Regions from separate parts of the Mesorhizobium sp. M1142 genome, predicted to be linked through region 2. Evidence: riboswitches for the same ligand, from Rfam matches in the RefSeq annotation. Region 2 holds a riboswitch; the other holds the start of a gene.
What was found. Region 2 has a riboswitch for cobalamin ahead of NKH42_RS18805 (CbtB domain-containing protein). Riboswitches for the same ligand answer to the same signal wherever they lie in the genome.
Positions count from the first base shown of each region.

Region 1: linked by a shared signal. The riboswitch ahead of metE (5-methyltetrahydropteroyltriglutamate--homocysteine S-methyltransferase) and the one ahead of NKH42_RS18805 (CbtB domain-containing protein) in region 2 are both predicted to bind cobalamin.

Region 1 is NZ_JAMYMK010000006.1:229,216-233,424, reverse strand. Features, by position in the region: gene metE (5-methyltetrahydropteroyltriglutamate--homocysteine S-methyltransferase) at 1-1,815, opposite strand, end outside; cobalamin riboswitch at 1,910-2,110, opposite strand; gene NKH42_RS12990 (hypothetical protein) at 2,667-2,921, shown strand; gene NKH42_RS12985 (helix-turn-helix transcriptional regulator) at 3,239-4,072, opposite strand; gene NKH42_RS12980 (MFS transporter) at 4,157-4,209, opposite strand, start outside.
Region 2 is NZ_JAMYMK010000011.1:8,410-12,618, reverse strand. Features, by position in the region: gene NKH42_RS18810 (MFS transporter) at 87-1,286, shown strand; cobalamin riboswitch at 1,475-1,672, shown strand; gene NKH42_RS18805 (CbtB domain-containing protein) at 1,709-1,888, shown strand; gene NKH42_RS18800 (CbtA family protein) at 1,904-2,686, shown strand; gene cobU (bifunctional adenosylcobinamide kinase/adenosylcobinamide-phosphate guanylyltransferase) at 2,679-3,200, shown strand; gene cobO (cob(I)yrinic acid a,c-diamide adenosyltransferase) at 3,202-3,834, shown strand; gene cbiB (adenosylcobinamide-phosphate synthase CbiB) at 4,132-4,209, opposite strand, start outside.

The DNA of each region.
Region 1 (4,209 bases), on a different contig from region 2:
CGCGATCTGGCGGCATGCTTCGGAGCGCGGTACGTCGTCGCGAACAAAAGACCAGTTGAGAATGGTCACTGGGCCTGTGAGCATTCCCTTCACAGGGTTTTCCGTAAGCGACTGGGCGAATTGCCACCAGCGCAGCGTCATCGGATTGCGCCTCGATACGTCGCCGAAGATGATGGGGGGGCGCACGTAACGCGACCCATAGCTCTGCACCCAGGCATGCTGGGTGAAGGCGAAGCCGGACAGCTGCTCGCCGAAATACTGTACCATGTCGTTTCGTTCGAACTCACCGTGCACCAGCACGTCCAGCCCGATCTCTTCCTGCCAGCGAATTGCAGCCTCGATCTCCTTCTTCAGGAAGGTCTCGTAGTCGACATAGCTCAGCTGGCCCTTCGCATGAGCGGCCCGCGCCCTGCGTACCTGCGGCGTCTGCGGGAAGGACCCGATGGTCGTCGTCGGGAACGGCGGCAGCCCGAGCGTGCCGGCCTGGACTCTGGAGCGCTCGGCAAAAGCGCTCTCTCGTCGCTTCATGCTGTCGTCAATGCTGGCGATCCGTCCCTCAACAAGCGGGTCATGGATCTTCGTGGATGTCACGCGAGTGGCGGCAGCCTCGGCAGACGCTTTCAACGCGCCTGCCACCGCATCCCTGCCTTGGGACAGGGCCCGGGCAAGCAACACCAACTCGTCGGTCTTCTGGGCCGCGAAGGCGAGCCACGACCTGATGTCCGCGTCGAGTTCCGTCTCCATGCGGAGGTCGATCGGCACATGCAGCATCGAGCAAGAAGGCGCGATCTCGACGCGGTCCAAGGGCCAGCCGGCGACGATCGGTTTGATGCGGTCGAGAATGGCGGGCAGGTTCGCACGCCAGACGTTGCGGCCATCGATCAAGCCAAGCGAGAGCACCAGATCCTTCGGTGCGAGCCGACCCACCGTTTCCAGCTGCTCGGGAGCGCGCACGAGATCAATATGCAGCCCGGCCAGGGGCAGAGAAACCGCGGTTTCGAGATTGTCTCCCAGCGGCCCGAAATAGGTAGCCAGCATGATCTTCAACTCGGGCGCGGCTTTCGACAGCTGGCCATAGGCGAATTCGAACGCAGCTCGTTCGTTCGGGTTCAGATCGAGGACAAGCGCTGGCTCATCGATCTGCACCCAGTCGGCTCCAGACAGCTTCAGCCTCTGCAGGAGTTGCTCGTAGACGGGCAGCAGCCGCGGCAGGAGCGCGATGGGATCGAATCCTTCGGCAGGCGATTTCGCCAGCTTGAGGAAGGTGATCGGTCCAAGGATGACTGGGCGTGTGTGAACGCCGAGAGCTTTAGCCTCGATGAAGTAATCGACCGGTTTCGTCGACGAGAGGGCGAACGTCTGATCATCGTTGAGTTCCGGCACAATGTAGTGATAGTTGGTGTCAAACCACTTGGTCATTTCCATCGCGGTTACATCAGACCGATGAGCCGCCTGCTGGTGACCAGCGTGTCGACAATCCTCCGTCTGACCCTGGTTGCCCCGCCCCATTGCGAAGTAGATGTCAAGTGGAACCTCGCCGCTATTCCAGCCGTAACGGGATGGAACGGCGCCGACCATGGCTGCGGTGTCGAGCACATGGTCGTAGAGCGAGAAGTCGTTCGACGGGATTTTCGACACGCCGCGATCGTGCTGCTCCTCCCAGCTAGCGGCACGGAGCGCCTTCGCGGTCGTGAGAAGGTCGGCAGCGGACGATTTTCCGGACCAGTAGCTTTCAAGCGCGAATTTCAGTTCTCGCCGACGACCGAAGCGGGGCACGCCGAGCGTTGCTACAGGAATTTGCTGAGAGACAGTCATGCCAGACCCCGATGGTTGGGGCGTCGGTGCAAGGAAGGCGCTAGCAGGCCGGCACGAACGCCAGGCTGCAGCGGCCACCGAGACACCCCGCCCGTGGACGTAATTCGCCGTGGCAGGTCTCCTGGCTCGCGGGGTCATAGCCTCTACCCGTCTTCCCAAGGCTATTCGCCTCAGTGACATGAGTGGGGTTGGCTCGCCGCTAACAGTTGCGGGGGCAGCGCCGGCATCGCACCGGCTTCCCTCTTAGCTCCGCTGCGGCAGCGCCGTACGGAGAACCACGACGCGGGAGACAATTACAGCAGTTCGCTTCTTTGTCAAACGCCGCATAAAGAAATGTTTATGTCGTTATGTTAAATTTCCGTTGGCATGTTCCAAAGGTCGCCTCGAAAGCGAAAACTGTGGAAGCCTTGAGCGGCCGGTAAATCAAAGCAATGACGCACGGCGCCCTTGTCCAGGAGGATAGGAGTTCGTCGGCTGCCGGCAGCAAACATACCGGCAAGCGCCGTGGTGCTGCTTAGCGCATCATGCGAACCACCTCGGCGTCGAACTTCGGCTCCGAGGTTCCGACCGCTTCGTTGGTGATCTGCTCGCGACCGTATTCGGCTCAATGGCGAGGCTGTTGCCCATGTGGAAGCTGTTGGCCGTGATGCCCTCGGTGATATGACACAACGATTTCGGGGGGAGCACACCGAGGCCAGGCGCAGCGGCGTGTTGCGAAGTGATCGAGGCCAATGTCTCGAACTGCTTGTTCGCAGCCCACCGGCTCAAGGTAACCCGGCTCAAACCACCGGGCCAGCTCAAGTCCTGTCCAAATGAGGCCTGAGCGGCAAATCGTCGTGCACGCGCACGGTTTGGCGTTCGATCTTGTGATGCGTCTTGGGCGGACAATCGCCACGGTGCAGCGCGCAGAAGCGGTCCCCAATTGGGAAGCCGAGGGCGGTGAGGGCAAGCCAGCGCCACAGGCGGAAGGGGACTTGGACCTGTTTGCCCTGCTGGACCACAAGTTCGCGACACAGGGCCTCAAGGAGAAGACCAAGAGTGATTATGCGCGGGACCTCGCCAAATTCATCAAAAGCAGCGGGCAGTCAAAGTTCGGCGCCGATTGACATGGAGATAGCCATCGCGGCCGACCGCCCAGGCGGACCGCAAGCCGGAATACAACCGGGTGCAGGCGGCCAAGCTCGTCCACAAGATGGCGTCGGGCACACACCGGCGATGGGAGAGCGGACCGTGGAGTGCAGGAACTTCACGCCTATCCACGCTCCCGTGGACGTGTCCTGCGGCACATCGGCAGCGATATTGAGGAGGCAGTTGAGCTTCTGGTCGAGCACTCTTACCTGCCATTACCTACGCTTAACGTCATCTCGTACTGAAAACGCACCACGCAAGGTCGAGATGTAACATGCGCCCTTCGTGGATGGTTCTAAGCTTCCTCGGGCGCGGTCAATCTGTGATAACGGTCGCTTGGAACCTCCATCACCGCGACGCGATCAAGGTTGGCATATCGCGCTCGGTAGTAACCTTCTTCCTCCACTTCGGCGAAACTACACTGGGGAACGTCAAAGGTCGCAGCTTCCAATCCGAAGAAAGTCGTAGCGGTTTCTTCATCCAAGAAGTTCCACTCATCTTCTCCGTCGTCATATGTGACGCGAACATAGGAGGCCATGCGCGCGGCTTCCTGATCACCCATCTCTGCGATGATGGCATCGCATTCTTTCTTCAGCTTTCCTGAAACCTCACCCTTATCCCAGTCATCCAAAGCCCGATAGATTTCTGGATGATAATACTCTGGCATCTCCTCTACATCGTCACCGATAAGCTCAATGGTGCGGACATATTGCGGATTTATCAAGAGTATTTTGTTGTCAAGGCTCCAACAATACAGCCATGGCCTGCTTGTGTTATTTCTACGCAGATTATGAAGTTCCTTCAACTGACGTAAAATCGATTCACGCGCCTTTTCATCGATAGGATATTGGCGGCTGCCAACAGTCGTCTTGATTCTGAGCGTGCCGTATCGCGTTTCGGCATCGGCAATTGCAAACGGGCTCGTGCGCCACTCCTCGACATCAATCTTCCAGCCCAGCAGCTCCTCGACCGTGCATTTCAACGTGAGACAAAGGTCCTTGATCTGCTCGACGTTCAACTGCGTTTTGCCTGTTTCCCAACGGGCCACAGTCTGTTGCGTCGTTGCCATCTGCTCTGCCAAATCTTTTTGAGTCATGCCCAGTCGAACCCTAAGCTCTTTCATGTTCATAACTCACCTCGCGTGTTCAACACACGCATTGTGGATGAATTAATCTAACACGTCAAGCGTGTTCAAAAATCGCAGCATGTGTTTTTAGGGCGTCTTCGAGGCTCCGGCAGCCGTTCGTGACCACTTGCGCAAGACAC
Region 2 (4,209 bases):
GTCGGTTTCCTGTTACGCGGCCAGGAATCGCCGCGGCAGATTTGTGCTCCAACCCTGCTTCGGGCGATTCGGCTTCGGGGAACACAATGGCTACCCATGTGCGCCATCCGATCTGGCTTGCGGCCTTGCGGCCGGCGGATGCCCGCACCTTCGCCTCGCTCTATGCGGTCGAATCCTTCGCGCGCGCCACCGTGTCCAGCGTCATCCCGATCCAGGCCTATGAGATACTGCACAACGAGCAGATTGTTTCGATCCTCTACACGATCGTGGCGATGCTCGGCCTGTCGGCGACGCTGTTCATGCCGATGCTGATCGCCCGCTTTGCCCGGCGCTGGGTCTATACCGCCGGCGCCTGCCTGCTGGCCGCCGGCTCGCTGTTCTTCGTCACCCATACGCTGGCTGGCCAGGTGGTCGGCATGCTCTGCCGCATCGTCGGCGCCGGCGCGCTGGCGATCACGCTCAACCTTTACATCATGGACCATATCCGCAAGACCGATTTCATGCAGGCCGAGTCGCTGCGCATGGCGTGGTCGATGCTTGCCTGGACCACCGGGCCGACCCTCGGAATTTACCTCTACACGCGTTTCGGCATCTATGCCGCGCATGGCGCGGTGGCCGTCTTCGCCATGGCTTTACTGGCGCTGTTCTGGACTTACCGGCTTGGCGATAACCCGTCGATCCGCCCCGGCAAGACGCGGCCGGTCAATCCGCTGGCCAATATCGGCCGCTTCGTCGCGCAGCCAAGGCTGAGGCTGGCCTGGCTGATCGCTTTCGGCCGCTCCTGCTTCTGGACGACGTTCTTCGTCTATGGGCCGCTGTTCATGGTGATCACCGGCGAGGGCAAGCTCGCCGGCGGCCTCTTGGTTTCGGCCGGCAATGCGCTTTTGTTCATGGCCATCTTCTGGGGCAGGGCAGGAAAGCGTTTCGGCGGCCGGCGCACCATGACGTTCGCCTATTTCGCGATGTCGGCAACGCTGCTGGCGGCCGGCGCCGTCGGCGAGGCCGCACCGCTCATCACCGGCGCCTTGCTGCTTTGCGGTGCCTTCTTCACCATCGCGCTCGATGCGCTGGGCTCGACCGCCTTCATGCGCTCGGTGCGCTCGTATGAGCGGGCACAGATGGCGGCGGTCTACCGCACCTATCTCGACTTTTCCGAGCTGACGCCGCCGCTGGTCTATTCCGTGGTGCTGGCGTTCTTCGGCCTGGGCGCGGTTTTCGCGACACTCGGCCTGCTGGCGGCGATCTGCGGCTTCGTCACCTGGCGCTATCTGCCCAAATCGCTTTGATGTTCGAGCGCCGCATGGCGCTCGAACACCCAATTGTGGAAGCGGTGCAGTGCCGCATCGAACGCAGGCCGTTCTGTTTGACCGCGCAGATCGCGACGTCTGCGGCGCCAGTTCTCCGGTTTGGCGAGGCGGCGCATTCGCCACACGATCCGGCGGAATTTGGTTTGCCGGGCGCGGCGATTCTGCCTATAGTCGCTGATGTCGTCGGTTCCGTTTGGAACCAAGAGGGAATGCGGTGCGGGCGAAATTGTTTGCCCAATGCCGTGGCTGCCCCCGCAACTGTGTGCGGTAGTCCTCTCCATATGCCACTGAAGGTTCGCCTTCGGGAAGGTGGGGAAGGGCGCTGATCCGCGAGCCAGGAGACCTGCCGGCGACAGGAAACTGACTTCTATGCCCTCGGGTGGAGGGCGAAAGGACAAGACATGAATACCGCTTCCGTTTCGCTCGGCGCTTCCGCCTCCTCGCAGTCGCGTCTCCTGCAGCTGGCGCTTGCTGCATTCCTCGGCATTTTCGTCATGGGCTTTGTCGGCTTCTCGCATATCGATGCGGTCCACAATGCCGCGCACGACTATCGCCACTCGATGGGCTTTCCCTGCCACTGACAAGGGGCTGACATCATGACACTGTTTCGCAACGTCGTCTTCATCGCGGCGATCGCAGGGCTTGTGGCCGGCGTCGTTCTCGCCTGCATGCAGGCCTACGCCACCGTGCCGCTCATCCTGAAAGCGGAAGTCTACGAACAGGCCGGCGGCGGCCATGACCATGCCGCGGCACCTGCGGCACCGGCCGAAAACGCCGCCGGCACGATGGCTATGAGCAGCGCCGCGCCGGCACCGGCTGAAGCAATGGCTCCGGCTGAAGACGAAGGCTGGGCGCCGGCCGACGGCTTCGAGCGCTTTGGTTTCAGCGTCGTTGCCAATATCGTCACCGGCATTGGCTTCGCACTGGTCCTGGTCGCGGTTTCGGAATTCGCCGGCGGCATCGGCAATTGGCGCCAGGGCCTGTTCTGGGGCCTGGCCGGCTTTGCCGTGTTCACGCTGGCGCCCGGCCTCGGCCTGGCGCCGGAACTGCCGGCGATGCCGGCGGCCGACCTTGTCCAACGCCAGATCTGGTGGTGGGCAACAGTGGTGGCGACAGCGGCCGGTCTCGGCCTTATCGCCTTCCGCAGATCGCTGCCGCTGGCGATCCTTGCCGTGGCGTTGATCGTTGCGCCGCATATTGTCGGCGCGCCGCAGCCCGACAGTTTCGAGACGGCGATCCCGGAAGGCCTGCATCATCAGTTCGTGGTGGCGGTGACGCTGACCAATCTGGTGTTCTGGCTGGTGCTCGGTATGGTCGTCGGGCTGGTGCGCGGACGCTTCACCGGCGCGGCAACCAGCCTGCGCGACAGCTTTGCCTGACCGCGCTGCCGGGGCGCTGACCCTGGTCATCGGCGGTGCGCGCTCCGGCAAGAGCGCGCATGCCGAGAGGCTGGTGAGCGCCTGTCCGGCGCCGTGGAGCTATATCGCCACAGCGCAAGCCTATGACGAGGAGATGCGTCAGCGCATCGCGCTGCACCGCTCGCGGCGAGGCGATGGCTGGACGACCATCGAGGCGCCGCTCGACCTTGCCGGCGCGATCGAGGCACTGCCCGACGGCCAGCCGGTGCTGATCGACTGCCTGACGCTGTGGCTGACCAACCATATGCTGGCCGACCATGATGTCGAGGCCGAATGCCAAAGGCTGGCCGATGTGCTGTCGCGGCCGCGTGGCCCGTGGTTCGTGGTGTCCAACGAGGTCGGCCAGGGCATCGTGCCGGACAATGCGCTGGCAAGACGGTTTCGCGATGCCGCCGGCCGGCTGAACCAGGACGTCGCGGCGGTCGCCGGCACCGTGCTTTTGATGGTGGCGGGGCTGCCGCTCAAGGTGAAATGACATGGCTGATACTATCGATCCCAAGACCATTGAACAGGGGGACGAGGAACGCCACCGCGCCAAGATGGCCAAGCGCAAGGCGGTGCAGGACGCCGAGGTTGCAGCCAAGACGGTCGAGAAGGGGCTGTTGATCGTCAACACCGGGCCGGGCAAGGGCAAGACCACGGCCGCCTTCGGTCTGGCGCTCAGGATGCTCGGCTACGGCAAGCGTGTCGGCGTCGTCCAGTTCATCAAGGGCAAATGGCACACCGGCGAGAAGGACGCCTTTGCCGCCTTCGGCGACCGTGTCCTCTGGCACGCCATGGGCGAGGGCTTTACGTGGGAGACGCAGGACCTGAAACGCGACATCGCGGCGGCCGAGGCCGCCTGGGCGAAGGCGCTCGAGCTGATGGCCGAGCCGTCGATCAGCCTGGTGGTGCTCGACGAGTTGAACATCGCGCTGCGTTACGACTATCTCGACCTCGAAAAGGTGGTCGCGGCGCTGAAGTCACGCCGCGAAGGCCTGCATATCGTCGTCACCGGCCGCAACGCCAAGCCGGCACTGGTCGAGGCGGCCGACCTGGTCACCGAGATGGCCGTGACCAAGCACCACTTCTCCGCCGGCGTGAAGGCGCAGCAGGGGATTGAGTTCTGAGGGGTGTTGCTGGTTTGTCAAGGTCAGCGCTGCCCCTCATCGCCTGCCGGCGACTTCTCCCCGTGAAGGACGGGGACAAGGAGCTAGCCGCAACGCTGGCGATCTCCCTCTCCCTGTCTTTTCACGGGGAGCTAAGGCTGAGGGGCAGCGCCGACCTGAACCGATTATTTGAGGCGTTGCCCTATTTTGTTCTTGCTTTGTGCCGGCAGCTATGCTATTAATTTCGCTATGGTGCTAATTGGCTCCAACGACCCGCCGCTTGGCGGGTTTTTTGTTTCCGTCGATCTCGAGCGCAGGTCACGCCAAGATAACAACCACTGCGACCACCCCGAACAGCGCAATCAGCAGCAAGTCGGCGACCTGGTAGAGTTTCAG